One region of the Pseudoalteromonas shioyasakiensis genome, then DNA from elsewhere that is predicted to be linked to it. Evidence: predicted binding sites of a transcription regulator. Region 1 holds the regulator's gene; the other holds the start of a gene.
The links. Region 1 encodes FliA, which starts transcription of late flagellar genes. Its sites were predicted from a motif close to CTAAAGNTNNNNNNNNNNNNGCCGATA; they were not measured.
Positions count from the first base shown of each region.

Region 2: the regulator FliA is predicted to act here: its motif matches at 9,380-9,406, upstream of pomA (flagellar motor protein PomA).

Region 1 covers NZ_CP077770.1:2,709,569-2,723,645, forward strand. The annotation lists gene KQP93_RS12585 (DUF2802 domain-containing protein) at 1-355, opposite strand, end outside; gene KQP93_RS12590 (chemotaxis protein CheW) at 371-868, opposite strand; gene KQP93_RS12595 (chemotaxis protein CheW) at 890-1,648, opposite strand; gene KQP93_RS12600 (ParA family protein) at 1,651-2,421, opposite strand; gene KQP93_RS12605 (flagellar motor protein MotB) at 2,433-3,392, opposite strand; gene KQP93_RS12610 (flagellar motor protein) at 3,399-4,163, opposite strand; gene KQP93_RS12615 (protein-glutamate methylesterase/protein-glutamine glutaminase) at 4,156-5,319, opposite strand; gene KQP93_RS12620 (chemotaxis protein CheA) at 5,382-7,685, opposite strand; gene KQP93_RS12625 (protein phosphatase CheZ) at 7,701-8,468, opposite strand; gene cheY (chemotaxis response regulator CheY) at 8,486-8,869, opposite strand; gene KQP93_RS12635 (RNA polymerase sigma factor FliA) at 8,910-9,620, opposite strand; gene KQP93_RS12640 (MinD/ParA family ATP-binding protein) at 9,647-10,507, opposite strand; gene flhF (flagellar biosynthesis protein FlhF) at 10,500-11,981, opposite strand; gene flhA (flagellar biosynthesis protein FlhA) at 12,002-14,077, opposite strand, start outside.
Region 2 covers NZ_CP077770.1:2,938,820-2,954,583, forward strand. The annotation lists rRNA gene KQP93_RS13690 (23S ribosomal RNA) at 1-346, opposite strand, end outside; rRNA gene KQP93_RS13695 (16S ribosomal RNA) at 627-2,167, opposite strand; gene KQP93_RS13700 (tetratricopeptide repeat protein) at 2,784-3,641, opposite strand; gene KQP93_RS13705 (M20 metallopeptidase family protein) at 3,725-5,038, shown strand; gene KQP93_RS13710 (DNA topoisomerase III) at 5,040-6,950, opposite strand; gene KQP93_RS13715 (hypothetical protein) at 7,016-7,492, opposite strand; gene KQP93_RS13720 (flagellar motor protein MotB) at 7,622-8,545, opposite strand; gene pomA (flagellar motor protein PomA) at 8,549-9,316, opposite strand; gene xseB (exodeoxyribonuclease VII small subunit) at 9,589-9,831, shown strand; gene ispA ((2E,6E)-farnesyl diphosphate synthase) at 9,836-10,723, shown strand; gene dxs (1-deoxy-D-xylulose-5-phosphate synthase) at 10,813-12,675, shown strand; gene KQP93_RS13745 (ligand-binding sensor domain-containing diguanylate cyclase) at 12,736-15,764, opposite strand, start outside.

The DNA of each region.
Region 1 (14,077 bases):
CTCTGGGTAATTCGCATTCACGAATTATTTCTTCTAAATCAGCGCCTAGCTCAACCATTTTAACCGCTCGCGAATAAATTTTCGCATTCGGATCATCATATTTTTGTGCATCTTGTAGCTGTTCAAGCTCTTTACTTTTTTCTTCAACAGCAACAACGCGTTTGCCAATACTCAGCATGCCAGCTCGCATCTCAGCCACTTCGCTACGTAAAATACTCAATTGCTGTTGAGCTTCTTGTAACTGTTTTTGCTTGGCTTGAATCGCCGCCGCTTGCTTATTGTTATTGACAAAAATAAGCCCCAAACACACTAATACAAGTAAGATTGAGGCACCAAACAAAGAGTATAACAGCATATAATTTCCAAACGCTTATAGTGCGCTTAGCTCGTCCCACTCATCGTCATTTAATAATTTATTAAGATCAACCAAGATCAGTAACTCACCATCACGGTTAGATACACCTTGGATAAACTTAGCACTTTCTTCTGTGCCAATATTTGGCGCACTGTCAATTTCAGAGCTACGTAGGTAAACCACTTCTGCGACACTGTCGACTAAAATACCAATCACTTGCTTTTCAGCTTCAATGATAACGATACGAGAGTTATCAGTGACCTCAGCACCCATTAAGCCAAAACGTGCACGAGTGTCGATAACAGTAACAACATTACCACGTAGGTTAATAATACCTAATACATAAGAAGGCGCACCTGGTACAGGAGCAATTTCGGTATAGCGAAGTACTTCTTGTACTTGCATTACGTTAATGCCGTACGTTTCTTCTTCAAGTTTAAAGGTTACCCACTGTAACACTTCATCGTTGCTATCAGCGTTTTTATTTGCTGACAGTAGTCTTTCTTCACTCATGCTATTACTCCGTAAAAATAGTTACTGCTCACGGCTGTCTAAGCCCTGCTCTAGCAATTGATTTAAATTTTCAACGTCAATCAAGGCGCACATTTTCTCTTTGATAACACCTGCAAGCCAAGGCCGCTTACCTGATTTTGCTCGCCATTTTACATCTTCTTTACGAAGCGTAATATTATTTACGAGCTTTTCAGCCAATAATCCCCATTGACTGTCACCTAAGGTGATTAAATACTGATAATCTAATGATTGTTCTAATTTTTCATCATACTTTTCTGGCATAACCCAACGTGCAGTATCAACAACATTTAGTTTTTCTTCACGGTTTAGCATTACACCTTTAAACCATTTAGGTTTACCAAATAATTGGTTAACCTCAGCCAGCTGATGAATTCCCCCTAATGCTTTTAACGGTACAGCAAGCGTTAACCCTGCAACCTCAAAGAATAATGCCTGAAATTCACCATCAAAATAGTCTTCTTGACGATCAGACGAGGTTTTTGCAACCAGTTCAGCTTTAGGTTCTGTGACTATATCTTTGATATTAGCTTGGTTCTCGGTTTTCTCAAGCTCTTTAGTCGGTTCTGGGGGTGGTAAAACAGGTTCTGGAGTAAGCTGAACGTCTGTCAGCTTTTCTTCCGTCTTAGTTTCAGGCTCTTTAACCTGCTCCAGCAGCTTTGCGACTGGCTCAAGATTTTGGTCTGTAGGCTCATCTTCACACAACAAAGCGCCCAAATATTGGGTCATCACTTTTTCATTGGCAAATAAATGCTTACTCATCTTTAACCTTGTGCAACTAAGTAATCAAGCAGCGCGCGATAGGCAAATACCCCACGCGAACGCGGGCAAAATTGAATCGGCACTTGTTGTGCTAAACTAGCATCTCTAAACTTTGTATCGACAGGAACCACGCCTGACCATACTTTATCTTTGTAATTATCCTGCAGAGTCTTGTAAGCTTCAAGTGATGCTTTAGTACGTTTATCGTACATTGTAGGAATAATTGTATATTGGTACTGTTTTGCTTGCGATGTTTGCATCAACTCCATCGTACGCATCATACGATCAAGCCCTTTTAAGGCCAGAAACTCTGTTTGTACTGGCACTAAAATTCGCTCACTAGCTGCAAGAGCATTGACCATCAAAACCCCTAAAACAGGCGGGCAATCAATAATTGCATAGTCATAATGGTCACTAATTTTGGCCAGTGCTTTTTTTAGTATTAAGCCCATACCATTTTTATTGCCCATGCTTCTATCAAGCGTCGCGATTGCCATCGTCGCAGGTAAGATATCAAGGTTTTCAAGTGTTGATGGACATAGAGCCTGTAAAATTTCTTCACTGGCCATGTTATTGCCGCGCGCAAAGATATCATACACGCTAACTTCTAAGTCTTCTGAATCTATACCAAAATAATAAGTCAATGATGCGTGCGGATCGGTGTCAATAAGTAACACGCGTTTTCCTTGTAAAGCGAGAATACCAGCAAGGCTAACGGCTGTGGTGGTTTTCCCTACCCCACCTTTTTGATTCGCTACGGTCCAAACTTTCACATCACACCTTATTATTGTTCATTGCGCGTGGTAATCCTAATGCCACCATGTGGTAATTGAATCACTTTAATGCTGTTGTCATCGCTTGGCAACTCAATTTCTGTCGTCTGTTGCGGTTGGTTTTGTGACTCTTGTTCAGTATTTTCTGGCTCTTTTGGCGGTAAACCATATTTAGACAATGCAACAACCACTTTGCGGTTTTCTGCGCGGCCTTGCTCAGTGTCATTACTTGCGAAGGGCGAATACTGACCGTAACCTTCAATAGCCATACGCGCAGGGTTAATGCCTAAACTCTCAAGCTCAACCAGTACGGATGTAGCCCGCGCTACAGATAGCTCCCAATTTGAGCGAAACATCTCATTACGAATACCTTCGTTATCGGTATAACCACGCACGCGAATGTAGTTATCAACCGGCGCGATAATATCTTTCACTAAACCAACAACTTGCTTGGCACGCTGCTGTGCAACAGCACTGCCCGATGAAAATAACATACCTGAACTTAATTCGATGATAAGCCAATCTTGGTGAAGCTCTAAACTCGCTTCGCCATCACGAATTTCATCAATAAGCGCAGACTGTAATTTAGTAAGTAAGCTGTCGAGAGGCTTGCCGAGATGTTTTTTCTCAATATTGCTGGTTTCGCTTTGTCCATCGAGTAATTCAGGACCCTGCTCATCTTTACGAATGCTCTCACCGTATAGAATGTCGTTCTCAGGACTAACTCTGTCAGTTAATATGCCTGTGCCGTTAACCCCAGTGCCAACCTGTTGTTGCTGACGAGCTGATTTTTCGAACACCTGCTCCAGTGAGTCTGAGAGAATCTGAAAGTCTTCATTTTTACTAATTGCGATAGCATACATGACCACAAAAAAAGCAAACATGATGGTCATGTAATCGGCATAAGAGACAAGCCAGCGTTCAGTATGTTGGTTTTTTGACGTGTTATGACGCAGACGACGGCGCATCATAATAAATTACTCGTCAACTAAGCTTGGGCGCTCTACACGGTACGCCTCAAGTTTTAGTTCGATATTTAGTGGGCTTTCACCTTGCGAAATAGCAATAATGCCTTCAGCAAGTAGTTCATGATACAGCATTTTTTGCTCAACTTGTTGCTTAAGTTTATTCGCCATCGGCAAGAATAATAAGTTAGCTAAACCAACACCGTAAATAGTAGCGATAAACGCAGTAGCCACACCGGCACCCAGTTTTTCAGGATCGGTGATAAATTGCATAGCCTGAATCAAACCGAGTACCGCACCTAGAATACCAATTGTAGGGCTATAACCGCCCATGGCTTCGTAAACTCGGCTTACCTCAAGTAAGCGCTCGCGCTCAAGCATTAAATCAATTTCAAGGGTATCTCTAAGCTTTTGCTCATCAACCCCATCAACAAGTAGACTCAAGCCTTTTGCCGCATACGGGTCTGAATGCGACAGCGCATCAGACTCAAGGGCTAAGTATCCTTCTTGGCGTGCTTTGTGTGACCAACGCTTTACTTGTTCAATGGCTGCATCAATATCGTGATACGGCGGAAAGAACACCCAATGACTGATCTTCAGTGTTTTAGTAAAAACACTTGCAGGGGTTTGAAGCATCACAGCCCCAAGCGTACCACCGAGTACGATGATAAGCGCAGGACCATTAAACAGTGCAGAAACAACCCCGCCCTCTAATGCATAACCAAAGGCGATGGCACTTATCGCGACAATTAAGCCAAGAAAAGATAGCTTATCCACAGCCAGTCTCACGCGTTAGGCGAGCTGCAACATCAGTGAGTGCTAAGCTCTCGCTCGCTAGCCCCGCATTTGCAACAGCTTGTGGCATACCATACACCACACTGGTTTTTTCATCTTGCGCCCAAATAGTAGCACCGACTTGCTTAAGCATACGCGCACCATCACGGCCATCTGCGCCCATGCCCGTTAAAACTACAGCTAGCACATCACCACCAAAGGTTTTTGCAGCACTAGCAAAGGTGACATCAACGCTCGGTTTGTAAGTAATACGCGGACTGTCGTCTTCAAACACACGCAGTGTGCGAGAGCCGCCTCGTCCTTCTATTAGCATTTGTTGACCACCTGGCGCTAAATAAGCGGTACCAGGCACTAAACGGTCACCATTTTGCGCTTCTTTCACATTGATTCTGCATAAGCCATTAAGGCGTGCAGCAAAAGCAGGTGTAAACGCAGCTGGCATATGCTGAATAAGCAAAATAGGATGCGGAAAGTTAGCTGGCAGCTGAGTTAAAATTGTTTGTAGCGCTACAGGCCCACCGGTTGATGTGCCAATAGCAACTAACTGATATTGCTTGCCCGAAGCGCGAATGTTACTCGTACTCGAAGACGATGCGGCAGGCGAACTAGCAGGAGCTGGACGGCTAAAGCTGCGATCAGGTTGAACAATACCGCTACTCGTATTTGCAGTGCTACTGCTCCTTGGTGCAGGAGCCGGAGTTGGTCGCGAAATAGATGCTGGGCGCGAAAAACGAGAAAGGCGACGGCGACCAATTTCTTTTACTTTATTTTGTAAAAGCGCGATTGCATCTTCATTGTTGCGCGCAATGTCTTCGAACTTTTTCGGTAAAAAATCTAGCGCCCCAGCATCAAGTGCATCTAGGGTTGCAGTTGCACCATCACGGGTGAGTGATGAGAACATTAAAATAGGAGTTGGTATTGCTGCCATTATTTCTTTCACGGCACTAATGCCATCAAGAACCGGCATTTCAACATCCATAGTAATTACATCAGGTTTTAATTCACGGGCTTTATCTACCGCTTCACGACCGTTTACGGCAAAACCAATCACTTGAATATTGCTGTCTTGCTCTAAAATTTCGCTGACACGGCGACGAAAAAAGCTTGAATCATCAACAACTAATACTTTGACTGCCATTGGCACTCTCTTGTTTTATATCATTCAAAGTGCAGCTAAATGCTACACTTTATTATTTATTATTAGCCAACGTAGTGTTTAAGCATGCTAGGCACATCGAGGATCAGTGCAATCCCACCATCAGAAGTAATTGTCGCACCTGCCATACCTGGTGTGCCTTGTAATAAGGCATCTAAAGGTTTAATAACAACTTCCTCTTGACCTATTAACGAGTCAACTACAAAGCCCACTTGCTTAGTACCTATTTGTACAATAACCACGTGACCTTCTGCTTTACGCTCTTGGCGGTTAGCACCTTTTACTAACCAATGTTGTAAATAGAAAAGCGGGATCGCTTTTTCACGTACAATAATTGTCAGTTGGCCATCAACTACGTTAGTTTTAGTTAAATCAAGGTGGAAAATTTCGCTAACACCAGCAAGTGGTAATGCGAAGGTTTGCTCACCCACAACAACCATTAAGGTCGGTAAGATAGCAAGTGTTAATGGCACCTTGATTTCAAGTGCAGTACCTACACCCAGCTCAGACTGAATATTAACCGAGCCATTTAACTGAGTGATTTTAGTTTTAACAACATCCATGCCGACACCACGGCCTGAGATGTCAGAGATTTCTTCTTTGGTTGAGAAACCTGGTGCAAAGATTAAGTTGTACGCTTCGGTATCCGACAAGCGACTTGCTTGGTCGTGATCAATCACACCTTTGCTAATTGCGATTTTTTTCAGTTTCTCAGCATCCATACCTGCACCATCATCACGAATGGTTAGTAGGATGTGATCACCTTCTTGTGATGCCGAAAGCGTTACGGTACCTGTACGTGGTTTACCTGCGGCTTCACGCACGTCTGGCATTTCAATACCATGGTCAACAGAGTTACGCACTAAGTGCACCAATGGATCAGCAAGTGCTTCAACAAGGTTTTTATCTAAATCGGTTTCTTCACCAACTAGCTGCAGGTTAATATCTTTTTTCAAGCTACGGGCTAAGTCACGAACAACCCGTGGGAAACGGCCAAATACTTTCTTAATTGGCTGCATCCGGGTTTTCATCACCGCGCCTTGCAAGTCTGCGGTTACCACATCTAGGTTAGAGATGGCTTTACCCATTGACTCGCTATTGCTGTTATTAGCAAGGCTCACTAAGCGGTTTCGGACCAATACCAGCTCACCCACCATATTCATGATTTCATCGAGACGTTTAGTATCAACACGTACCGTTGTTTCTGCCTGTGGTGGTGGCGCTTTTTTCGGTGCAGCAGAAGCAGCAGGCGATTTTTCTGGTGCTTTTGCAGGTGCTGGAGCCGGTTTAGGCGCTGCGGCAGCAGGTTTAGGCGCAGGTGCCGGTTTTGATACTGCAGGCTGTGCTGGTTTTGCAGGTTCTGCTTTTGGTGGTTCAGGCGCTTTTTCTGGCGCAGTCGTTTCTAAAGACTGAGGAGCAGTACCTTTACCATGTAATTCATCAAGCAGTGCTTCAAACTCGTCATCGCTAATTTCATCGTCTGAGTCATTGCTTGAAGGTTCTGCTGCAGACGCCTGAGGAGCAGCCTGTGCAGGCTTTGTAGCTTCAGACTGAGCAGGAGTATCTTGTTTTACTTCACCAAAGTTACCAACGCCATGCAGTTCGTCTAATAAGCTGTCAAATTCATCATCGGTAATATCGTCACTGTCATTGCTTACAGTATCTGCAGCAGGTGCTGCTGGGCCTTGGCCTTTACCATGAAGTTCATCTAGTAGGCTTTCAAATTCGTCTTCGGTGATTTCGTCAATATTTTGTGACTCAGCGTTGCTATCTGCAAGACCGCCGCCATCAAATAACATATCAAACGCAAATGGGTCATCTTCATCGATGTTGTCTGTTGTTGTTTCTGCTGTGACTTCAGGCGTATCAACAACTGGCTCTTCAACTGCGGGTTCTTCAGGTGCAACTGCAACAACGTCTGCTACAGATAAATCTTCACCTGCAAGCTCTTCTGCAGTCGGTGGCTGACTTAATTTATGAAGGACTTCTAATAGGGCTGGGTCTGCAGGCTCTGGCTGTTCGCGATTTTGAATCGTAGCGAACATTTCGTTGATAGTGTCGAGAGCCTGTAAAATTACGTCCATTAGTTCTGGTGTTACACTGCGCAGACCTTGGCGTAATAAATCGAAAACATTCTCTGCACCATGACACGCATCTACAAGTTCAGTCATACTTAAGAAGCCTGCACCACCTTTAACAGTATGGAAGCCTCTAAAAATGGCGTTTAATAGATCTTTGTCTTCTGGGTTGTTTTCAAGCTCGACTAATTGCTCTGACAAAAGCTCTAAGATTTCTCCTGCTTCAACAAGGAAATCCTGTAATATATCTTCATCGACTTCAAAGCTCATGCAGCTACTCTCCTCTTAGAAGCCCAGGCTTGATAATAGATCATCGACTTCATCTTGTCCTGAGACAACATCATCGCGAGACTCTTTATCAATAATTGGCCCTTCAGGACCTGCTAGTGTGTCACTTGTTGCAGGTGCTTTTTCTATGGCCTGTTTTTCTTGTTGTTGATGACCATCTTCTTGACTGCCAAACACAGTTAAGAGATTAATTAAACTGTCTTCTACCTCTCGCACCAACTCAATAACACGGCGAATAACTTGTCCGGTTAAATCCTGATAATCCTGCGCCATCAGCACATTAGTCATCAAACCTTGGAGCTCATCGGTTTTGGTATGCGAGTTATTCATGAACTTATCTAAGCTATGACATAACGATTTAAATTCACCGAGTTCAATTTCTCGGTTCATTAAACGATCCCACGTAGGTTTGATTGCGGCAATTTCATCAGCAAGTTGTTGCGCTATTGGTAAACTTGCTTCAACCGCATCCATGGTTTTATTGGCGGCGCTTTCTGTCATTTCCATAACATAATTTAAGCGCTGCTTAGCGTCTGGGATCGCTTCGGTAGTTAAATCAGTGAGACGAGTATCTAGGTCAAAGTTTTTTAATGCTTCATGAAGCTGACGCGTCAATTTGCCGACTTCAGCAAACAACTCTGATTGTTCTTTTGATGCAGCGTCAAGAATGAGCTTATCCGCTTTTTCTTGTTCACCATTTTCAAGATACTCAACAAGTTGACGAGCTTGCTCTAAACTTATTTGAGGCGCAGCAAGTGCTGACATAAGCCTCTCCCCTTAGATTAACCTAGACGTTCAAACACTTTTTCCAATTTGGTTTTAAGTGTCGCAGCAGTGAATGGTTTAACGATATAGCCATTTACACCTGCTTGAGCAGCAGCAACAATTTGTTCTTTTTTCGCTTCAGCTGTCACCATTAAAACAGGAATATGCTTAAGGCTATCATCAGCACGAATTGCACGTAACAAATCAATACCTTGCATACCAGGCATGTTCCAATCTGTTACAACAAAATCAAATTCTTGATTTTGTAGCATTGGCAATGCTGTTGAACCGTCGTCAGCTTCCTGCACATTGGTAAAACCTAAATCCCTTAATAGATTTTTAATGATACGTCTCATTGTAGAAAAATCATCAACAACAAGAATTTTCATGTTTTTATCCAAAACATCCTCCGGTGAGGTTTGAACCTTTATTTACTTACTACTAATTAATCCAGTCATTGATTTTTGCTTTGAGCTTAATCATCGCCTGACCATGTATTTGACTCACACGCGACTCGCTAACATCGAGTATGTGTCCTATTTCTTTTAAGTTCATTTCGTCGTTGTAGTACAAAGACAAAACGAGAGCATCTCTTTCTGGTAACGATTGGATAGCCGTTAATAGAGACTGGTTAAACCGCTCATTTTTAACGTTATTAAACGGTTTGTCTAGTCCTAAATCCTGACCTACTGGTGTGATAACGTCTTCATCTACACCTAAATCTTCAATACCTAATACTTTACTCGAATTTACATCATGTAGAATATGATGGTACTCATCTAGCGTAATATCAAGTTTTTCAGCGACTTCAGTATCTTTGGGCTCACGATTTAAAGAGCTTTCTAATTCGGAAATGGTTTCAGCCACAAGGCGGGCATTTCGGTGAACAGAGCGTGGCGCCCAGTCACCTCTACGAATTTCGTCTAACATCGCACCACGAATACGAATTCCAGCGAAGGTTTCGAAACTAGCACCTTTGCTAGCATCAAAGTTTTTTGACGCTTCAATTAGGCCTATCATGCCTGATTGAATTAAATCATCGAGTTGCACACTGGCAGGTAAACGAGCAATTAGATGGCATGCCACTTTTTTGACTAAAGAGGCATGTTTTTCGACAATCGCATTTAAATTCTGTGCTGATTGATATCCCATCGCTTTATTCACCGATGTTGTCATAGTTAGCCGTTTACTAGTTTTTCAATAAAAAATTCTAAATGGCCAGACGGTTGATTAGGGATCGGCCACTTAACTGCTTTTGTTGCTAATGTTTTAAACGCCACCGCTGCCGGAGAGTTCGGGAATAATTCAACAATCACCTTTTGACGTCGCGTAGATTTACGCATGTTCTCGTCATAAGGAATGGTTGCTACCAACTCCATTGAAACATCTAAAAAACGATCCGTTACTTTTGAAAGTTTAGCAAATAATTCTTGCCCTTCACGCAAACTGCGCACCATATTGGCAACAATTTTAAATTTATATACGCCATGCTCACGGCTAAGCACTTTAATAAGTGCGTAAGCATCAGTAATTGAGGTAGGTTCATCGCATACAACCACAACAACGTCTTGGGCTGCACGAGAAAAGCTTAATACCATGTCAGAAATACCTGCGGCGGTATCAACAATTAATATATCAAACTCGGTGTTTAACTCGCTAAAAGCGCGAATAAGGCCTGCATGCTCAGATGGCGTTAATTCAACCATACTTTGTGAACCAGACGTCGCTGGTACAATTTTGATGCCCGCAGGGCCTTCAACAAGAATTTCGTCAAGCTCACACTCGCCTGACAAAACATGAGATAAATTACGTTCAACACGAAGGCCAAGCATTACGTCACAGTTTGCCAAACCTAAATCGGCATCTAATACTAATACACGATTTCCTTGCTGACCTAATGCGATTGCGGTATTGAGTGAAACGTTGGTTTTACCCACTCCACCTTTACCGCCAGTAACAGCGATAACTTTAACGCCACTATTATTATTTTGATTCATTTTGCGCAGGCCGCTTGCTTGATCTAATACTGTGTTAATCATACATCCCTACTGTGTTCGACGCTACTGCTTGACGTCTTGAATGTTGTGCTTTTGCTCGTTTTAAATACAATTGTTCAGCTTTTTTCACTAGTTTTTCAGCATTCGCTACGCGAATATCCTCAGGAACGCGCTGACCGTTAGTAAGATACCCTATTGGCAGGCGATTTTGAATCGCTATGCTAATAATCTCACCTAAACTTAAAGATTCATCCAATTTAGTGAAGATACAGCCACTTAGGTGAACCTTTTTAAAGTGTCTTACGGTTTCTTGCAACACATTTATCTGTGCTGTAGCACTTAATACTAAATAACTACGAATATCAACACGCTGATTACGCATTAGGGTATTTAACTGCTCAGTTAAACGTAAATCACGTTGGCTCATACCCGCTGTGTCTATTAATACTAGACGCTTATTACGTAAATGGTATAACACTTCAGCTAATTCATTCGCATCTTTTACCTGCTTAACACCACAGCCAATAATACGACCATAAGTAGCCAATTGTTCGTAGGCACCAATTCTGTAGGTATCAGTGGTGATCAACGCCACTTTATCAGCACCATATTTTTGTGCACCCAGTGCAGCTAATTTTGCAACTGTGGTTGTTTTACCAACGCCTGTTGGACCCACTAATGCGAATACACCACCTTGACGCAGGATTTCGTTATTCGTTGTATGCATTTGGTTTTCAACCATTTGCAGAAGTGCTTGCCACGCTTGTTGACGTGATACGTCGTCAGGAATGAAACACGCCATTTGCTCAGCAACATCACGTTCAATGCCCATACCTGCTAAGCGGTCAATCATACATGCACGAGTCGGATCGCGGCGTGCCATATCTTGTTGCATTAGGCCAGATACTTGGTGTTCAAGTAATTGACGAATCGCATTCATTTCTTCGCGCATGGTCGTCATTTCTGATTGATTAGCAGGTGCTGAGTTTTGGTGCTCGGCTAGTGAATCTAAATCATCAAAACCAGAATCTAAGTCGTCATCAAAACCTAAGCTATGTGCTTGAGTTTGTACACGAGGTGCTGCTTGCTGTTGATAACGAGGAGCTTGCTTATATTCAGGCTGTTGCTGCTCAAAGCTTGGCTCTTTTGGTTGATAGTGTTCACTCGTATCAATACCAGATTGACTAAACATTGACGCAAGCTCTGGCGAACGAGGGCGTGGGGCTTGACGCTCAAGTAACGCTTGTAGGCTATCAGCAACTTTCGCTTGCGGCTCAGGTTTAGCACGCATTGGCTCAGGTTTAACAAAGTTATGCTCTGGAGCAGGTGCTGATTGTGCCACGGCTGGTTTAGCTTCGGCTTTCGGGGCTGCTTTGTCGTAATCAACAGCTGCAACGATTTCAACGCCGTTAGCAAGCTTTTTGTTCGACATAATAACCGCATCAACACCTAGTTCATCTTTCACTTCTTTCAGTGCTGTGCGCATATCTTTAGCAAAAAAACGTTTAATTTTCATGGTTCAACCCCTTTACTATCCTATTGTTGGCCTACTGAGCTGACAATCTTAATCTGTCTTTCGTCTGGTACCTCTTGGTAAGACATCACCCTTAAACCTGGGATGGTGTACTTAACGAAGCGAGATAACACAGTTCTTAACATTCCTGACGTTAACAGTATCGAAGGTTCACCGGCCATTTCTTGGTTTTGATGCGCTTCATTCAATGATTGTTGAAGTCGCTCTGCAAGGCTTGGCTCTATTCCGGCACCTTCGTCACCCGCATTCTGAAGTGACTGATGCAACATCTGTTCCAACTCAGGCGCCAAGGTTATGACAGGGATCTCAGAAGACATACCAACAGCGTCTTGAACGATTAGTCTGCGCAGTGAAATTCGCACTGCAGCCGTTAGTAAATCTGGGTCTTGGCTACGTGGGCCATACTCAACAAGGGTTTGAACAATCGAGCGCATATCGCGAATTGCCACCCCTTCATTGAGTAAGTTTTGTAGCACTTTTACGATAGTAGTGAGTGGTAATACGTCAGGAACCAGTCCTTCAACAAGACGTGGATGACTCTTCGCTAACATATCTAGTAAGTTTTGAACTTCTTCATGACCAAGTAGTAAAGCAGCACTGTTAGTAAGTAACTGGCTGATATGAGTTGCAACCACAGTTGCAGAATCAACGACGGTATAGCCAAGTGATTGAGCTTCATCTTTTTGGTCAGGTTTGATCCACACCGCATCTAATCCAAATGCAGGGTCTGTAGTGGCAACCCCTTTGATTGGACCAAATACTTGGCCCGGATTAATCGCTAACTCATCACCATGCTTAAGCTCACCCTCACCGCTCGAAACACCCATCATAGTAATTCTGTAAGCGTTAGGGTCGAGCTCTAAATTATCGCGAATATGCACAGGAGGTACCAAGAAACCAAGTTCCTGAGAAAGCTTCTTACGCACACCTTTAATACGATTTAACAGTTCACCACCTTGAGATTGGTCAACAAGTGGAATTAAGCGATAACCCACTTCTAAACCAATAACATCAACTTGCTGAACATCATCCCAACCCAGTTCTTTTTGTTCTTGTTTGTTGGCAACACCTGTACCTGGTGCACCACCATTTGCTTCTTGCTCTGCTTTTTCGGCTTCTGCTTTGGCTTTTTGTTGTTGTGTGAAATAAGCAAGGTAACCGAGTAATGCACCTAAGCTTAAAAATGCAATATGCGGCATACCTGGTACAAGACCCATGATGATCAAAATACCCGATGCAATATAAAGTGATTTTTCGTTACCTAGCTGTGTCTTAACTTGATCGCCCATATTGTGCGATTCATTTTGACGGGTAACAACGATTGCGGTACCGATTGACAGTAATAGTGAAGGTAGCTGTGCAACTAGACCATCACCAATGGTTAGCAAGGTGTACACTTCCATCGCACGGCTGAACGATAAATCATGTTGGATCATACCAACAAATAAACCACCAACGATATTAATCACGAGAATAACGATACCCGCTATCGCATCGCCTTTTACGAACTTACTTGCACCATCCATTGAACCATAGAAATCGGCTTCACGAGTAACTTCTTCACGACGTTCACGGGCTTGTTCTGCACTGATGAAACCGGCGTTTAAGTCAGCATCAATCGCCATTTGTTTACCTGGCATTGCATCAAGAGTAAAGCGAGCTGATACTTCAGAAATACGGCCAGCACCTTTGGTGATAACCACAAAGTTAATAATGATTAAAATTAGGAAGACCACTAAACCAACTGCATAGTTACCGCCGATAACCACCGAGCCAAAGGCCTCGATAACTTTACCGGCTGCATCTCCACCGTTATGACCTTCTAGCAATACCACACGGGTACTGGCGACATTCAGTGCTAAGCGCATGATGGTTGCAATTAGTAGAACCGCAGGGAACATACCAAATTCAAGTGGTTTCATGGTGTAAACAGTAACTAGTAACACCACCAGTGCTAACGCGATATTAAACGAAAATAGAATATCTAAAAGAAATGGCGGCAGGGGTAAAATCACCATGCCCAGCGCAGCAAGTACCATTAACGGCGTGCCGATACCCTTCGCATACTCTTTTTTATC
Region 2 (15,764 bases), 230 kb from region 1:
AAGATGCATTTTCGTGTACGGGACTATCACCCTGTATCGTCAAACTTTCCAGAATGTTTCACTAACACATAATAAGCTTAAGGGCTGGTCCGGTTTCGCTCGCCGCTACTTCCGGAATCTCGGTTGATTTCTGTTCCTACGGGTACTTAGATGTTTCAGTTCTCCGCGTTCGCCTCTTACACCTATGTATTCAGTGTAAGATACCTGCAAGCAGGTGGGTTTCCCCATTCGGAAATCCTAGTCTCAAGCGCTTTTTACTAGCTTGACTAGGCTTATCGCAAGTTAATACGTCCTTCATCGCCTCCAACTGCCAAGGCATCCACCGTGTACGCTTAGTCACTTAACCATACAACCCAAACGGGTCTTTGTTAGTGACAGCTGTTAACTTCGCCAGAAGTTAATTCATCAAATAATGATGAGAATACTAAAGTAGATACCAATTAATCTTTCGATTAATGGCATATTTTTACTTTTGAAAACTCTTTATAAATAACAATGTTATCTATAAGAATTTTAATATCAGCTTTCCAAATTTTTAAAGAGCATATTAATTAGTTAAACCAAGCGGTTTAGCTAACTAACAATCATCTGTGTGGACACTACGAACAAATAAGTTCTAAATCGTATAAGGAGGTGATCCAGCCCCAGGTTCCCCTAGGGCTACCTTGTTACGACTTCACCCCAGTCATGAATCACTCCGTGGTGAACGTCCTCCCGAAGGTTAGACTATCCACTTCTGGAGCAACCCACTCCCATGGTGTGACGGGCGGTGTGTACAAGGCCCGGGAACGTATTCACCGCATCATTCTGATATGCGATTACTAGCGATTCCGACTTCATGGAGTCGAGTTGCAGACTCCAATCCGGACTACGACGCACTTTAAGTGATTCGCTTACCCTCGCAGGTTCGCAGCACTCTGTATGCGCCATTGTAGCACGTGTGTAGCCCTACACGTAAGGGCCATGATGACTTGACGTCGTCCCCACCTTCCTCCGGTTTATCACCGGCAGTCTCCTTAGAGTTCCCGACCGAATCGCTGGCAACTAAGGATAGGGGTTGCGCTCGTTGCGGGACTTAACCCAACATCTCACAACACGAGCTGACGACAGCCATGCAGCACCTGTATCAGAGTTCCCGAAGGCACCAAACCATCTCTGGTAAGTTCTCTGTATGTCAAGTGTAGGTAAGGTTCTTCGCGTTGCATCGAATTAAACCACATGCTCCACCGCTTGTGCGGGCCCCCGTCAATTCATTTGAGTTTTAACCTTGCGGCCGTACTCCCCAGGCGGTCTACTTAATGCGTTAGCTTTGAAAAACAACTCCGAAGAGCCGAGCTTCTAGTAGACATCGTTTACGGCGTGGACTACCAGGGTATCTAATCCTGTTTGCTCCCCACGCTTTCGTACATGAGCGTCAGTGTTGACCCAGGTGGCTGCCTTCGCCATCGGTATTCCTTCAGATCTCTACGCATTTCACCGCTACACCTGAAATTCTACCACCCTCTATCACACTCTAGTTTGCCAGTTCGAAATGCAGTTCCCAGGTTGAGCCCGGGGCTTTCACATCTCGCTTAACAAACCGCCTGCGTACGCTTTACGCCCAGTAATTCCGATTAACGCTCGCACCCTCCGTATTACCGCGGCTGCTGGCACGGAGTTAGCCGGTGCTTCTTCTGTAAGTAACGTCACAGCTAAGTGCTATTAACACTTAACCTTTCCTCCTTACTGAAAGTGCTTTACAACCCGAAGGCCTTCTTCACACACGCGGCATGGCTGCATCAGGCTTGCGCCCATTGTGCAATATTCCCCACTGCTGCCTCCCGTAGGAGTCTGGGCCGTGTCTCAGTCCCAGTGTGGCTGATCATCCTCTCAAACCAGCTAGGGATCGTCGCCTTGGTGAGCCATTACCTCACCAACTAGCTAATCCCACTTGGGCTAATCTTATGGCGTGAGGCCCGAAGGTCCCCCACTTTGGTCCGTAGACATCATGCGGTATTAGCAGTCGTTTCCAACTGTTGTCCCCCACCATAAGGCATATTCCCAAGCATTACTCACCCGTCCGCCGCTCGACGCCAGAGGTGCAAGCACCTCTTCGTTTCCGCTCGACTTGCATGTGTTAGGCCTGCCGCCAGCGTTCAATCTGAGCCATGATCAAACTCTTCAATTAAAAGTTTTTTCTGTCCCGAAGGACATGCTCAATGAATTCTGAATTTTGATTCTTTCGAATCGAATTGACTGTGCTGAAACAAGTAAACTTGTTTCCGTTGGTCACTCAGTTCAATTGAGACTCTAAATTTGTTTGCGTCATCTAGCGAACTAGAATCTGCTGTTAGAACTCAATCTGTACGAGTGCCCACACAGATGATTGCTTTATATTGTTAAAGAACGTTGCGACGTTGTCGCTAGGGATGCGTATAATACATCCTTAATTTTTCGAGTCAACACTTAATTTTAAACTTTCTTTTTAGACCGTTTTAAACCGAAGTTTTACTTAACTCTCTGTCACTTTGTTCAGCGTCTTTCGTTGCTGCCCGCCGTGTCAGTGGATGCGCATTATAGGGATGCGAGGAATTAACGCAAGCACTTTTTGTAGAAAACTACTAAAAACTTACCTTTCGCGCAAAAAACAAGCTAAAGGCAGTAAAAAACACAGTTTACTGTACAAAATACAGTCAACTTTTCTCGAGAGGATCTTAAGTATTATCGAAATTAGGTAATACGCAAGTTTTTAAATAAAAAAAGCGCCACTATTTTTAATGGCGCTTTTATCAATCAACTCTGAATTAGTACAAGATACTATATAACTTACGGCGATACTTAGATGCCAAGGCATCGCCATCAGGTAAAGAAGCGATAATCTCTAGATAGGTTGGTTTTGCATCTGCGTAGTTAAGATCTTTTTTAAGTACATTAAATAACATCTCTAAAGCTTCCTCTTTACGACCCGCACTATTAAGAGCATTACTTAGTTCTACTTTGATCTCTAAATCATTTGGGTATTTTTCAACTTTATCTTGCAGTGCTTTTATTTCTGGTGAATCTGTTGCAGCTAATGCTTGTTCACATTTTGCTTGAATGTTTGTGAAATACGCATCACGTTCATTTTCTGCAACCGAATCTAATAATGCTTGTGCATCTTCTAATTTATGAATTTGAATACAGATATCAGCTAAAACTAACTTTACACGTGTGTGGTTTGGATCAAGCTCATAAGCCTGCTTTGCATAGTTAAAAGCATTATTTAAATCTTGATTAATTAACGCTTGCTTAGCTTGCTCTAGTAATAACTCGTGTTGAGCTGGTAAATGTTTAGCTAGCGCATCGCGAATTTGCTGCTCTGTTTGAGCACCCGGTAACATATCGACAGGTGCTGAATCTTTTAACATCACAAGCGTAGGTAATGCTTGTAAACCAATTTGCTGTGCAAGTTGCCCTGCAAGAGCTTGCTCAACATCACAATCTAATGTTGCTACTAATAAGTGCTCACCATATTCATGTGCGATTTTTTCTAAAATTGCAGCTTGCTGATGACACTCTGGGTTTTGCGCAGAGTAAAAAGTAAGTAGCACTAGCTTTTCAGCGGACGTTTCACCCAGTGCTTGCTGCAAATTTTGCTGGGTAAGTTTTATCATATTATTCATTTGATCGATTGCACTATATAAGTATTTAGGTTTTTATATAGTGGCAAACATAACAATTACAAGCCCCACGGGTCGAGGTCATTATGAAATTATCTGCTATTTCTGCAGCTTTATTACTTCTTAGTCCATTCGCACAAGCAACAACGCTCGATTTAAACCTTCAAAAGAGTATGCCTGAAATTGAAAAGCTCTATTTAGACTTGCATCAATCTCCTGAGTTGTCTTACCACGAAAAACAAACTGGTCATAAGCTAGCAAAGCAATTAAAAAAGTTGGGCTTTACTGTTACTGATAATGTGGGTGGTTACGGCGTTGTTGGTATTTATAAAAACGGTGATGGCCCAACAGTAATGATCCGCACTGATACTGATGGATTACCAATTGTTGAGCAAACTGGAAAACCTTACGCCTCTAAAGTGACTGTGGCAAATGATGCTGGTGCAACCGTTGGCGTAATGCATGGTTGTGGTCATGATATTCACATGAGTTCATTTATTGGCACAGCACAACAGTTAATGACCCACAAAGATCAGTGGCAAGGTACGCTAATGATGGTCGCACAACCTGCAGAGGAAGTAGGCGGTGGTGCAAAAGCAATGCTTAAAGAAGGGCTTTTTACTAAGTACCCTACTCCAGACCATGTTATTGGTTTACATGTAAGTGCCAGCGTTCCTGCTGGTAAAGTTAGCATGAAAACTGAATATACGATGGCAAGTGTTGACTCTGTTGATATTACAGTAAAGGGTAAAGGCGGTCACGGTGCTTACCCGCACACAACAATAGACCCAGTAGTGATTGCTTCACGTATTGTATTGGCACTGCAAACTATTACTAGTCGTGAATTGTCACCACTTGAACCGTCAGTGATCACCGTTGGCTCAATTCATGGTGGTTCTAAACACAATGTCATTTCTGATGAAGTAAAACTACAACTGACACTGCGTAGTTATAACCCTGAAGTTCGCTTACAACAAATCGCGGCGATTAAACGAATTTCTAAAGGCATCGCATTAAGTGCTGGCCTTGATGAAAGCTTAGCTCCTGAAGTATTTGTGCATGAAGATGAGTCAATTCCTTCAACTTACAATAACCCTGCACAAACCAATGTAGTGCGTTCAGCAATTTCTAATGCTATTGGTGAAGACAATGTACTTGAAACTGAAGCTGTAATGGCTGGTGAAGACTTTGGTCTATACGGTCGTACAGAACAAAATGTACCCATTACTTTGTTTTGGTTAGGCGGTGTTGAACCGAGTCAATATGATGCAGCAATGCAATCTGGCGCAACATTACCTTCTTTACACTCAAGTAAGTTTGCACCTGATTACAAGAAGGCGCTCCCGACTGGGATTACTGCGATGAGTAATGCCGCGGTTGCCCTGTTCAACAAAAAATAGTTTAGGCTGACTTAGCTCTAGGCTTAGCTTTTCTTTTAAAACGTCGCTTTTGCGGCGTTTTTGGTAACTGGGCAAAGACTTGGCTGTCGCACTGCTTCGCTTGCTCAACTAAAGCATGTAACTCTGCCAACAATGGTGTTAAAAATTGCTGATAACTCATATGCTGTTCAGCTATATTCCCTAACGACGCTTCCCACTTAGCTGTTAAGTCAGGACTAGCAAGCTGCTCTGGTAATGTGCTTATGAGTGCTTTACCTGTTGCTGTAGCAAGAATATTTTTACCCTGCCGCTCTAAAAAGCGGCGCTTGAATAAAAGCTCAAGAATACCTGCCCGTGTAGCCTCTGTGCCTAGGCCGTCGGTTTCTTTAAGGATCTTTTTAATTTCAGGGTCTTTCACATAGCGGCTGATGCCAGTCATAGCACTTAATAAGGTAGCGTCAGTAAAATGCGCTGGCGGTGTCGTCATTTTGTCTACCACTTCACCTTGATTACAATGCAGCGGCAGGCCTTTTTCAAGAGCAGGTAAGGTTTGCTCATCATTTAACTCTGTTTTGCCCATCAGTGTTTTAAAGCCTAGGCTAACATCTTGCTTAGCAGCAGCTTTAAAAAAACCACCCGCAATTTCGACCGTTACTTTGGTTTCATTAAAAACATAGTCTGGATAAAACTGAATTAAGTAATGACGACAGATCAACCGATAGATTTTTTGTTCATCACTACTTAATGATGCTGAGCGAAGTTGTTTTTCGGTAGGAACAATAGCGTGGTGAGCTGCAACCTTGCTGTCATTAAAACACTTACTCCGCTTGCTGGTATCAGCTTGCTTGCAAGCTTCACTTGCTTGACCTTCATTATTTGCGATGGCGGCAATAATACTCGCGGCATCTTTATGATGATCTTTTGGTAAATAGCGGTTATCTGAACGAGGATACGTAATTAACTTATGGCGCTCATATAAACTTTGACAGGTATCGAGCACCTTTTGTGCTGGCATTGAAAACGCCTTTGCCGCATCAATTTGTAAAGCCGACAAATTATAAGGCAGTGGCGCTTGTTGCTTTTTTTGCTTTTGTTCAAGCTCAACTACTTTCGCTGGTTGATTAGTTATGCGTGACACAACATTTTCAGCAAGCCCTCTATGTAATACCCGCCCTTCTTCATCTTGATACGGTTCACATGCTTTACTTGGCTGCCATTTAGCAGCAAAAGTTTGCTGCTGATCTGTTTCAAGATGAGCTAATACTTCATAAAAAGGTTTTGCTACAAAGTTCGCTATTTCATTATCACGATTTACAACTAAACCTAAAATAGGTGTTTGGACACGACCTACTGATAACACATTACCAAATCCAGCTTTTTGCCCAGCAAGCGTATAAGCCCGAGTTAAATTCATGCCAAATAACCAATCAGCACGTGAGCGAGCTAAGGCAGATACGCTCAATGGAATAAATTCGCGATTCGACTTTAAATTATTCAGCGCTTTTTTAACTGCACTTAAGTTTAAGTCGCTGATCAAGAGTCGTTGAATTTGCTGTTTTTTAGCTTGGCTAAGTTTAACCTGTTCGATCACTTCATCAACCAATAGCTGGCCTTCCCTATCTGGGTCGCCGGCATGAACTATTGTACTAGCCTGCTTAATGAGCTTTTTTAATACTGTGAGTTGTTTACGTGTTTTTGATTTAGGTTTTAATTGCCACAGTTCAGGCACGATAGGTAAATGCTCAAACCGCCACTTTTTAAAACTTGCATCGTAGTCATCAGGTTCTGCTTGCTCAAGCAAATGACCAATACACCAAGAGACACAATCTCCATTACCTAGCTCTATATATCCATCATGCTTTTTTTGTGGTTTTGGCAATGCATCTGCAATGGCTCGCGCCAAGGATGGTTTTTCGGCAATGTAAAGTTTCATAACGCAACACTAAATACTGTTTTTATAAACAGTAGTCTAGCACAGGATTTTTAATGAAGAAATGCTTAAGCTTGCTGGCTTCGTCGAGTAAAGAGGTAGATAAGTGGTAGGTAACAGACGACCACAGTACCAATATTGATTAGCGGTAGAAGGGTCTTATACATATAAGTGCTATATGACAAATCCCAAAGGTGACGGTCAACTAAACGGAACAATTGCAAAATGGGCGCCATTATCACAACCAACTGCCCCAAAACACTTTGCCATAAGTAGACTTTATCTTTAATACCCAAGTAAGCAATGACAGCCATCCAAGCAATATCATTAAAAGCCCAGACGACATAGCGCCAGATATAGATGTCATCAAATTCTTTTAAAGCAGAATAGATAAGAGTCCCATAAAGGAAAAAAGCAGCAGTAATGACAGAAAAATAAAAAGCAGGCCAATCTTTACGAAGATAAAAAATAATAATAGCTGGGCTCAAAATGAACACCCAGCTATTGCTTAAGATAACTCTAATTTCAACAAACCAATCAGGCAAAATGTAGCGCCTTAATCAGTTTTATCATCATCACCGCCATCACCATTACCTGGCATATAGCTATATTTATCAACTTTTTTCATTTTTATACTCCATTACATGTGTTAATGAAGTTTCACTTTAATTGATTTATTGCCTTACATCAATAGGGTCAGATTCGTGTGCCTTGCCTTGCATGATAGAGATTTCAACACGGCGATTTCGCTTACGATCTTCATCGGTCACATTCGGTACAAGAGGCCTTGTCTCTGCGTGACCTACAACCATCATACGAGACTTATCAAAACCGGGCGCTTTTTCCATTTCACTGGCAACTGCCACCGCACGCTTTGATGATAAATCCCAATTATTAGTATAAAGCTCATTCGATACTTGGAAGTCATCAGTGTGCCCTGACACAGTTATTTCACCCGGCACATCTTTTAACAGCGTAGCAATATCACGAATAATAGGTTTAAATTTTGGTTGCAAAAAAGCACTGCCAGATGGGAACGAACCATTCTCACGAATGCGAATAATAATTTGCTGGCCTAATGACTCGAGCTCAATTGCACCATCCATAATTTGCTGTTCTAGTTGCTGAGCAATTTTCTTCACAAGTTCATTTGTTTGTTCTTGATCAGCTGCTGAAATTGACTGCTCTAACGCTTGTTGCTGAGCCGTACTTTGCGATTCACCACCACGTTTATTACCGCGCTGTTCTTGTCGACCACCGGCGGAGCTTTCGTCGCCAGCTTGAAACTCAAGCATTTGTTGCGTCATTTCTACGGTTTGTTGTTGAATCGTTTCAATAGGAGTGGGTTCTGGTTTACCCGGAGTGAACTCCATGGCAATGACCGAGGTCCCTTTTGGAATATCTTTTACTTCAATTTTATTTTGTACACCGAAAGCAAACTTCATAGAGCCGGCAATTTGCTTAAACTTCAGTACGTCCATTTCTGAGAAAGCAAGCAAGAGTACAAAGAAGCACATTAATAATGACATTAAATCTGCGAAGGTTCCCATCCAGGCGGGTAAACCCGGTGGTGGGCATTTGCACTCTTCATCTGACATACCCTACTCCTCGGTATCAACTTTACGTTTTGATTCGGCTAAGTAGTTTTTCAAGATACCTTCAATTACTTTCGGGTTTTGACCATCTTGAATACCTAGTACCGCATCGAGAATTAAACGTTGATTAAGCGCTTCCTCGTCTTTACGAAGCTCTAGTTTTACCTGAATTGGAATAGCAACAACGTTAGCTAAAAACGCACCATAGAGAGTAGTTAAAAGTGCAACCGCCATTGCTGGGCCGATTGCCTTTGGGTCATCCATGTTTGATAACATAGCAACAAGACCGATTAGCGTACCGATCATGCCCATCGCTGGAGCGATATCGGCAAGTGATTTGAATAACCCTGCCCCTAGTTCATGACGGTTAGCTGTAAGAGAAATGTCTTTTTGTAGTGTGGCACGAACAACATCAGCATCATGACCATCCACTAGCATATCAACCCCTTTACGCATAAAACCGTTGGGGATTTCGGCTTCTTCTAATGCTAGGAAACCACCTTTACGTGCTGAATCAGCTAATTCTACTGCTTTTTCAATTAATTCTTCTGGAGATTCGATTTTGAACATAAAGGCTTTCGCAGCGACTTTACCTATGCCCAAAAATTGCCCCATAGTGAAATTCGATAATACGATAAAAATCGAACCACCAAATACAATGACCACCGAAGGCGTGTTGTAAAACATTGCAACTTGGCCGTCACTACTTAACACCATCGACATAGCAATTAAGCCTATGGCACCAAGAATACCTATTATGGTTGCTAAATCCACATACCCCTCCAGAGGAACAATTACACGACACCCTCAGGTATCAAATTTTTATTATTAACTGCTTATCGGCAAGCAGTTGAAATACTTAAATCATTAAATGAATTAATTTTATTTTAATGTAAGATTTTTAAGCTACAAGTTTAAGCTGTATCTAAAACCGTAAAAATAGCATATTGAAAATGGATTATGCGTAAAAAAACACATCATTCTTTGACCTAGTTTAGCATTCCCCCTAAAATTGGCCTCACTTTCTAACAGCTATCGAGGCCACAATGGCAACAAAGAAACCAGAAAACTTAAGCTTTGAAGAAGCGCTGGATGAATTATCTCACATTGTTGCACAAATGGAGCAAGGTGAATTGTCTCTAGAACAATCACTAAAACAATTTGAACGCGGCATTGCGCTAGCAAATGCTTCATCTGGTAAGTTACAACAAGCCGAACAAAAGGTTGCCATTTTAATGGGTAACGATAGCCAAGCGCCTCTTAGCAATTTTGATTCAAACTTGGACTAATTAAGTGCAATTAAAAGAACAATTACAACGCGCTCGTGAAGACGTAGAAGCACATTTAAATCGCTATTTCGAACAACCTCTTAATACCGAAAAAACCATCAAAGAAGCCACCCATTACGGTGTTTTAAATGGTGGTAAGCGCTTACGCCCTTACCTTGTATATGCAACGGGTCGAATGATGGGCGCAGACAAAGCCGATCTTGATATTCTTGCCGCCGCTATTGAGTGCATTCACAGCTATTCTTTAGTTCATGATGACTTACCAGCAATGGACGATGATGACTTAAGACGTGGCCGCCCTACCTGTCATATTGTTTATGGCGAAGCGCAAGCCATACTTGCGGGCGATGCATTACAAACGCTGGCATTTGATTTAATTGCCAACCATCAATTTGCCGTTCCTGCGAGCCAGCAAGTAAAAATGATTGCCTCGTTAAGCAAAGCCTCAGGTATTGAAGGTATGGTAGGTGGACAAGCACTGGATATTGAAGCGACCGATAAAGAAATTTCAGTTGCGCAGTTAGAGCGCATTCATCAGCTAAAAACGGGCGCCTTGCTTAATTGTGCTATTACACTCGGTGCATTGAGTGCAAAAAGCTGTGATGAACATACTCTCGCGCAATTAAACCTATTTGGCCAAGCAATAGGACTGGCTTTTCAGGTACAAGACGATATCCTTGATGTAGAAGCTGATACTGAAACATTAGGTAAGCCACAAGGTTCAGATATTGCGGCTAATAAAGCAACATACCCTGCTTTACTAGGTATGGCTGGCGCAAAGCAAAAAGCACAAGATTTACTAGCTCAAGCTCATCAAGCTCTTGGGGCAATTGATTACGATACCAGCGAACTGGCAAGCCTTGCTAGCTATATCGTTGAACGTAATTATTAGTGCCTAAAAAAGAAAGACAAAATAACTAAAAAATCAGAGCAGCAATGGGCTATAATGCACTCTGGTTAGCGAAGGATGTATAAAAAATCATGACACTTGATAGTAGCAAGTATCCATTATTAAGTTTGGTTGACGAACCAGCACAGCTGCGTGATTTAGCGCAAGACAAGTTACCTGCGTTTAGTAAAGAGTTACGCGAATACCTACTTAACTCAGTTTCGCAAAGTAGTGGTCATCTAGCATCAGGTTTAGGCACTGTTGAGCTAACCGTTGCGCTGCATTATGTTTATAACACTCCTGAAGATCGTTTAGTATGGGATGTGGGTCATCAAGCATACCCGCACAAAATCTTAACGGGTCGTCGTGACCAAATGCATACTATTCGTCAAAAAGACGGTTTGCACCCTTTTCCATTCCGTGATGAAAGCCCTTACGATACTTTCAGTGTTGGCCATTCGAGCACTTCTATTTCGGCAGCCCTAGGTATGGCCATTGCAGCAGAAAAAGAAGGTAAAGATCGTAAAACTGTTGCTGTTATTGGCGATGGTGCGATCACAGCAGGTATGGCATTTGAAGCGATGAATCACATGGGTGATGTTAACCCTAACGTGTTAATTATCTTAAACGATAATGAAATGTCGATTTCAGAAAACGTAGGTGCACTAAACAATCACTTTGCCCGCATTTTATCTGGCAGCTTCTACACCAATATTCGTGAAGGCAGTAAAAAGCTTCTTTCTGGTTTACCGCCAGTGAAAGAGCTTGCCAGCCGAATGGAAGAACACTTAAAAGGTATGGTCATTCCGGGCACTTTCTTTGAAGAGTTAGGCCTTAATTACATCGGCCCAATTGATGGTCATGATGTTAATATGATGGTTGATACCTTACGTAATATGCGTAACCTTAAAGGCCCGCAATTACTACATATTAAAACGCAAAAAGGTAAAGGTTATAAGCCTGCCGAAGCAGATCCAATTGGTTACCACGGCGTACCAAAATTTGATCCTAGCATGTCAAAATTACCAAAATCTAAACCTGACGCTGCCACATTCTCAAATGTGTTTGGTGACTGGTTATGCGATATGGCAGCTCAAGACGACAAGCTAATGGCAATAACCCCTGCGATGCGTGAGGGTTCTGGCATGGTACGCTTTTCTAAAGAGTACCCAGCGCAATACTTTGATGTAGCAATTGCTGAGCAACATGCTGTAACGCTTGCAGCTGGCCTTGCTTGTGAAGGGTTGAAGCCTGTTGTTGCTATTTATTCAAGCTTTTTACAACGTGCGTTCGACCAACTTATCCACGATGTAGCATTACAAAACTTACCAGTTTTATTTGCTATTGACCGTGCTGGTATTGTTGGCGCTGATGGTGAAACTCACCAAGGCGCCTATGACTTAAGCTTTATGCGCTGTATTCCTAACATGGTTATCATGGCACCTAGCGACACTAACGAGTGCCGCCAAATGCTTTACACTGGCTATCAATGCAATCAACCTGTCGCTGTTCGTTACCCGCGTGGTAGTGCCGGCAATTGTGAGGTTGAATCAACAATGAGCGCGATTGAAATTGGTAAAGCGCGTAGTATCAAACAAGGTAATAAAGTGGCAATTTTGTCGTTTGGTACGCTGTTAGAGAACGCTAAAGTAGCTGCTGATGAGCTTAACGCAACAGTCATTGATATGCGCTTTATTAAGCCTCTTGATACTGATGCTATTAGTGAGTTACTTGGCAGCCATGATGTCATTGTTACCCTAGAAGACAACGCCATTGCTGGCGGTGCAGGTTCTGCTGTAAATGAATACTTAGCTGCAATCAAAGCCGATGTGACTATCTTAAACTTAGGTATTCCAGATGAATTCATTAAGCATGGCACACAAGACGAAATGCACGCCGAAATGGGCTTAGATGCTAATGGTATCTTAACTAGCATCAAAGAGTTCATGGCTTAAGCCAAACAGCATTCACTAAAAAGGAGCCTTAAGGCTCCTTTTTTAATACCAATAGAAACGCTAGCGCATCCAAATTTTAATATCGGCTAAACCATTAGCTTGTAGTGCACTGAGCTGCTGATCAACATTGTGGCTTTGCTCGAACTCAAAGGCATCTAATTGCTCGTCAAAGGTAATGTTAGCAACGCCATCGCCACCGCGCTTTTTAACTTGATGCAGGGCGATATCAGCAAGGTTAACTGAGGTTTCCCAGCCAATAACTTGGCCACCTAATAAAGGTAATGGATAGAAAGACCAGCCAACCGACGCGGTAATCGTGGTCGATTCTCCATTCGGTAATCTAAATGGGTTTGCTGCAATTGCTTCACATAAATCGGCCACATAATTGTCTATTGCTGTGCGTTTGAAATCACGTAGTAAGAGTAAAAACTCATCGCCACTCCAGCGTGCAACATAGTCAGAACCTTGAGTTCGACTATTTAGTAAAGTCGCCATTTGCTGTAAACAGCTATCACCAGCAAGCGGGCCATATGCATCATTAATGCGACTGAAGTTATCAAAGTTAATTATCAATAGCACTAGCGACTTACCCTGCGCTTGCAATGACTGCGAGTTACGCTGGAAGTGTTCGATATCTTTAGGGAGCTGATCAAACAAGAAGCGGCGACTACGTAGGCCTGTAAGCTCATCTGAGTGACTTACTAGCTTAAGCTGTGAATTCACTTGATTAAGCTTATCGTTGGCTTCTCGAAGCTCTACGGTACGTTCTGTTACTAAGCTTTCAAGGGCTAATTGCTTACGTTTCTCTTGCGCTCTAAATACCCAAAATACAAGGTAGAAAAGTAAAATAAAGCTACTGGTGATCAAGAGTCTAAAATAAATAGTCTCATCAAAACGACGCGGCACTACAAAACTGTACTCAGTACGACGTGCTTTTTGCCAATCTTCACCACGGCGCTTTGCTTCAAGTTGGAATAAAAACGAACCCGGCGGTAAGTTGGTATAGATTGCCTCACGACGAGTATTGGCATAACGCCAGTCACTGTCTAAGCCACTTAAACGGTAACGGAACTCGATACTTGAAGGGGCATAATAATCAATCGCAGTGTATTTTAACGTTACATCGCGTTCATCAATATGTAGCTCTGGCTTACTGCCTAAAGTTGCGGTACTTAAATGACGAAGTGGCGTGATCAAACTTTCAATACGAGGCTTAAGAGCTTGAACACCAAAAAGCTCAACGCTCTTTGGGATTTCTACCACACCTTGTAGGCTTGGATACCAAATAGAGTTACCGGTGTCTGCTACAGCATCATGGCCAAGGCCAGCACAACACTGACTGGCTTTACCATCAAGTTGACGGTCAAACGATGAGATCACTTGTTCGACTTTTAAGCTCTCAATATCAGTACCAAACTGCTCTACCGGCATGCGGTATACACCTTTCATGGTACTGACCCAGATACGTTTTAATTGCTTATCGTAAACAAGACTAAAAATAGAACCATACGGCAGACCATCGGTCGCATCTAACTGACGCCACTGGCCCTTGGTACTGCGATAAAATAAACCATCGTTAAGTGAGCCAATTAATATCCCCACCCCTTCAATATTCAAAATACTGGTAACGTAAGCACTTTCTAAGCTAGTTTGGTCGCCAATTTTTTCAATACCGCGGTCGGTAAAGTAATAAGCCCCTTTACTCGTGCCAATTAAGCCAAAGTTTTGCTCATCATGAACATAGGTAATAAATTTACTGCTTAAGAAGGCATTGTATGCAAAAGGTGTTAAACCACCGTAGCTTAAGCGATACATACCACGGCCAGTACCGAGCCAAAAACCGCCTTTGCTAGAACGGCTAATTGCGAATACTGGGTTATCGCGTAGTGCTCGCCCCGGCACCGTGTATAAGTTTTGGTTTTCGTAATAAAACACACCGCGGCCTGTTGCGATGTATAAACGGTCACCATCAAATTGTAAGTCGTGCACTGCTGCTCGACCAAACTGGTTACTCGGAATTTGATTTACAAAATTCTTGTTGTAATCGAAGTAGCCAACACCGCTGCGGTTAGCCACCCATAATTTGCCATCAGGTGCTTGGCTAATCGCCATCACCGCTTCGGTCATATTTGAAATAGCGGAGTGACGTTCAATGCGCCCTTCATGAGCAAGCCATAAACCTTCACTGAAGCTTGCCAGCCAAATGTTATTTTGATTGTCACGGAAAATATCAGCAAACCAAATGCTTTGATCGAGCTGGCTTGGCTCAACCCATTGCCAATCCCCTGAGTTATCACGAAATAACAGTCGGCCATAGGTCGAAATCCAGAGCGCCCCATCAGAGTCGCTCATAAACTTATAAACGGCAGAATTACTGGCATTTGGCAGTGGGAATGGACGCAGCTCGTCATCTAAATCAAGAAAGTAAGCACCAAGCTCTGAGGCAAGGTATAAGTTTCCTTCAAGCCAAGCCATGTCATGAATAATGGTTTGCGCTAAACGCTCAGGTAATGAAACTTTGGCAGTGAGCTCTAATCGTAACTTTGCAAAGTCAGAAGAGGTATTGGTTAAACGCAATAAATGACGCTCATTGACCAGCCAAATGCCTTCTGGCGACAACGCCATTTGGCTCACTGAACCCACAATTTGCGTAATTGCAGTGGCATTAGATACCGGCACAATTAAAGCTGAGTTTTGATTGAGTGTGACTTGATTTCGAGCAACGTAATAAAGGCCATTCGCTGCAATCCAAATACTGCCTTTGGAGTCTTCAAGAATATCGCGAACCGGACCTTTAACGTTAAAGGTTTGCGACATCATGGTTTTAGGATCAAGTGTTACCAAGCCATTTTTGGTACCAACCCAAAGTAACCCAGTACTATCAACTAAGAGCTTATTAATACCATTACTTGGTAGGAAATCGCTGTTTTGCGTATTGAAGTTAGTGAAGGTGTTACCATCAAAGCGGCTTAAGCCAAACTGAGTACCCAGCCACATATAACCTTGCTCATCTTGAGCAATGCTTTTTAAAGATTGCGATGGCAAGCCATTTTGGATGTTCCACTGTTTGACGACATAGTCAGTAATAG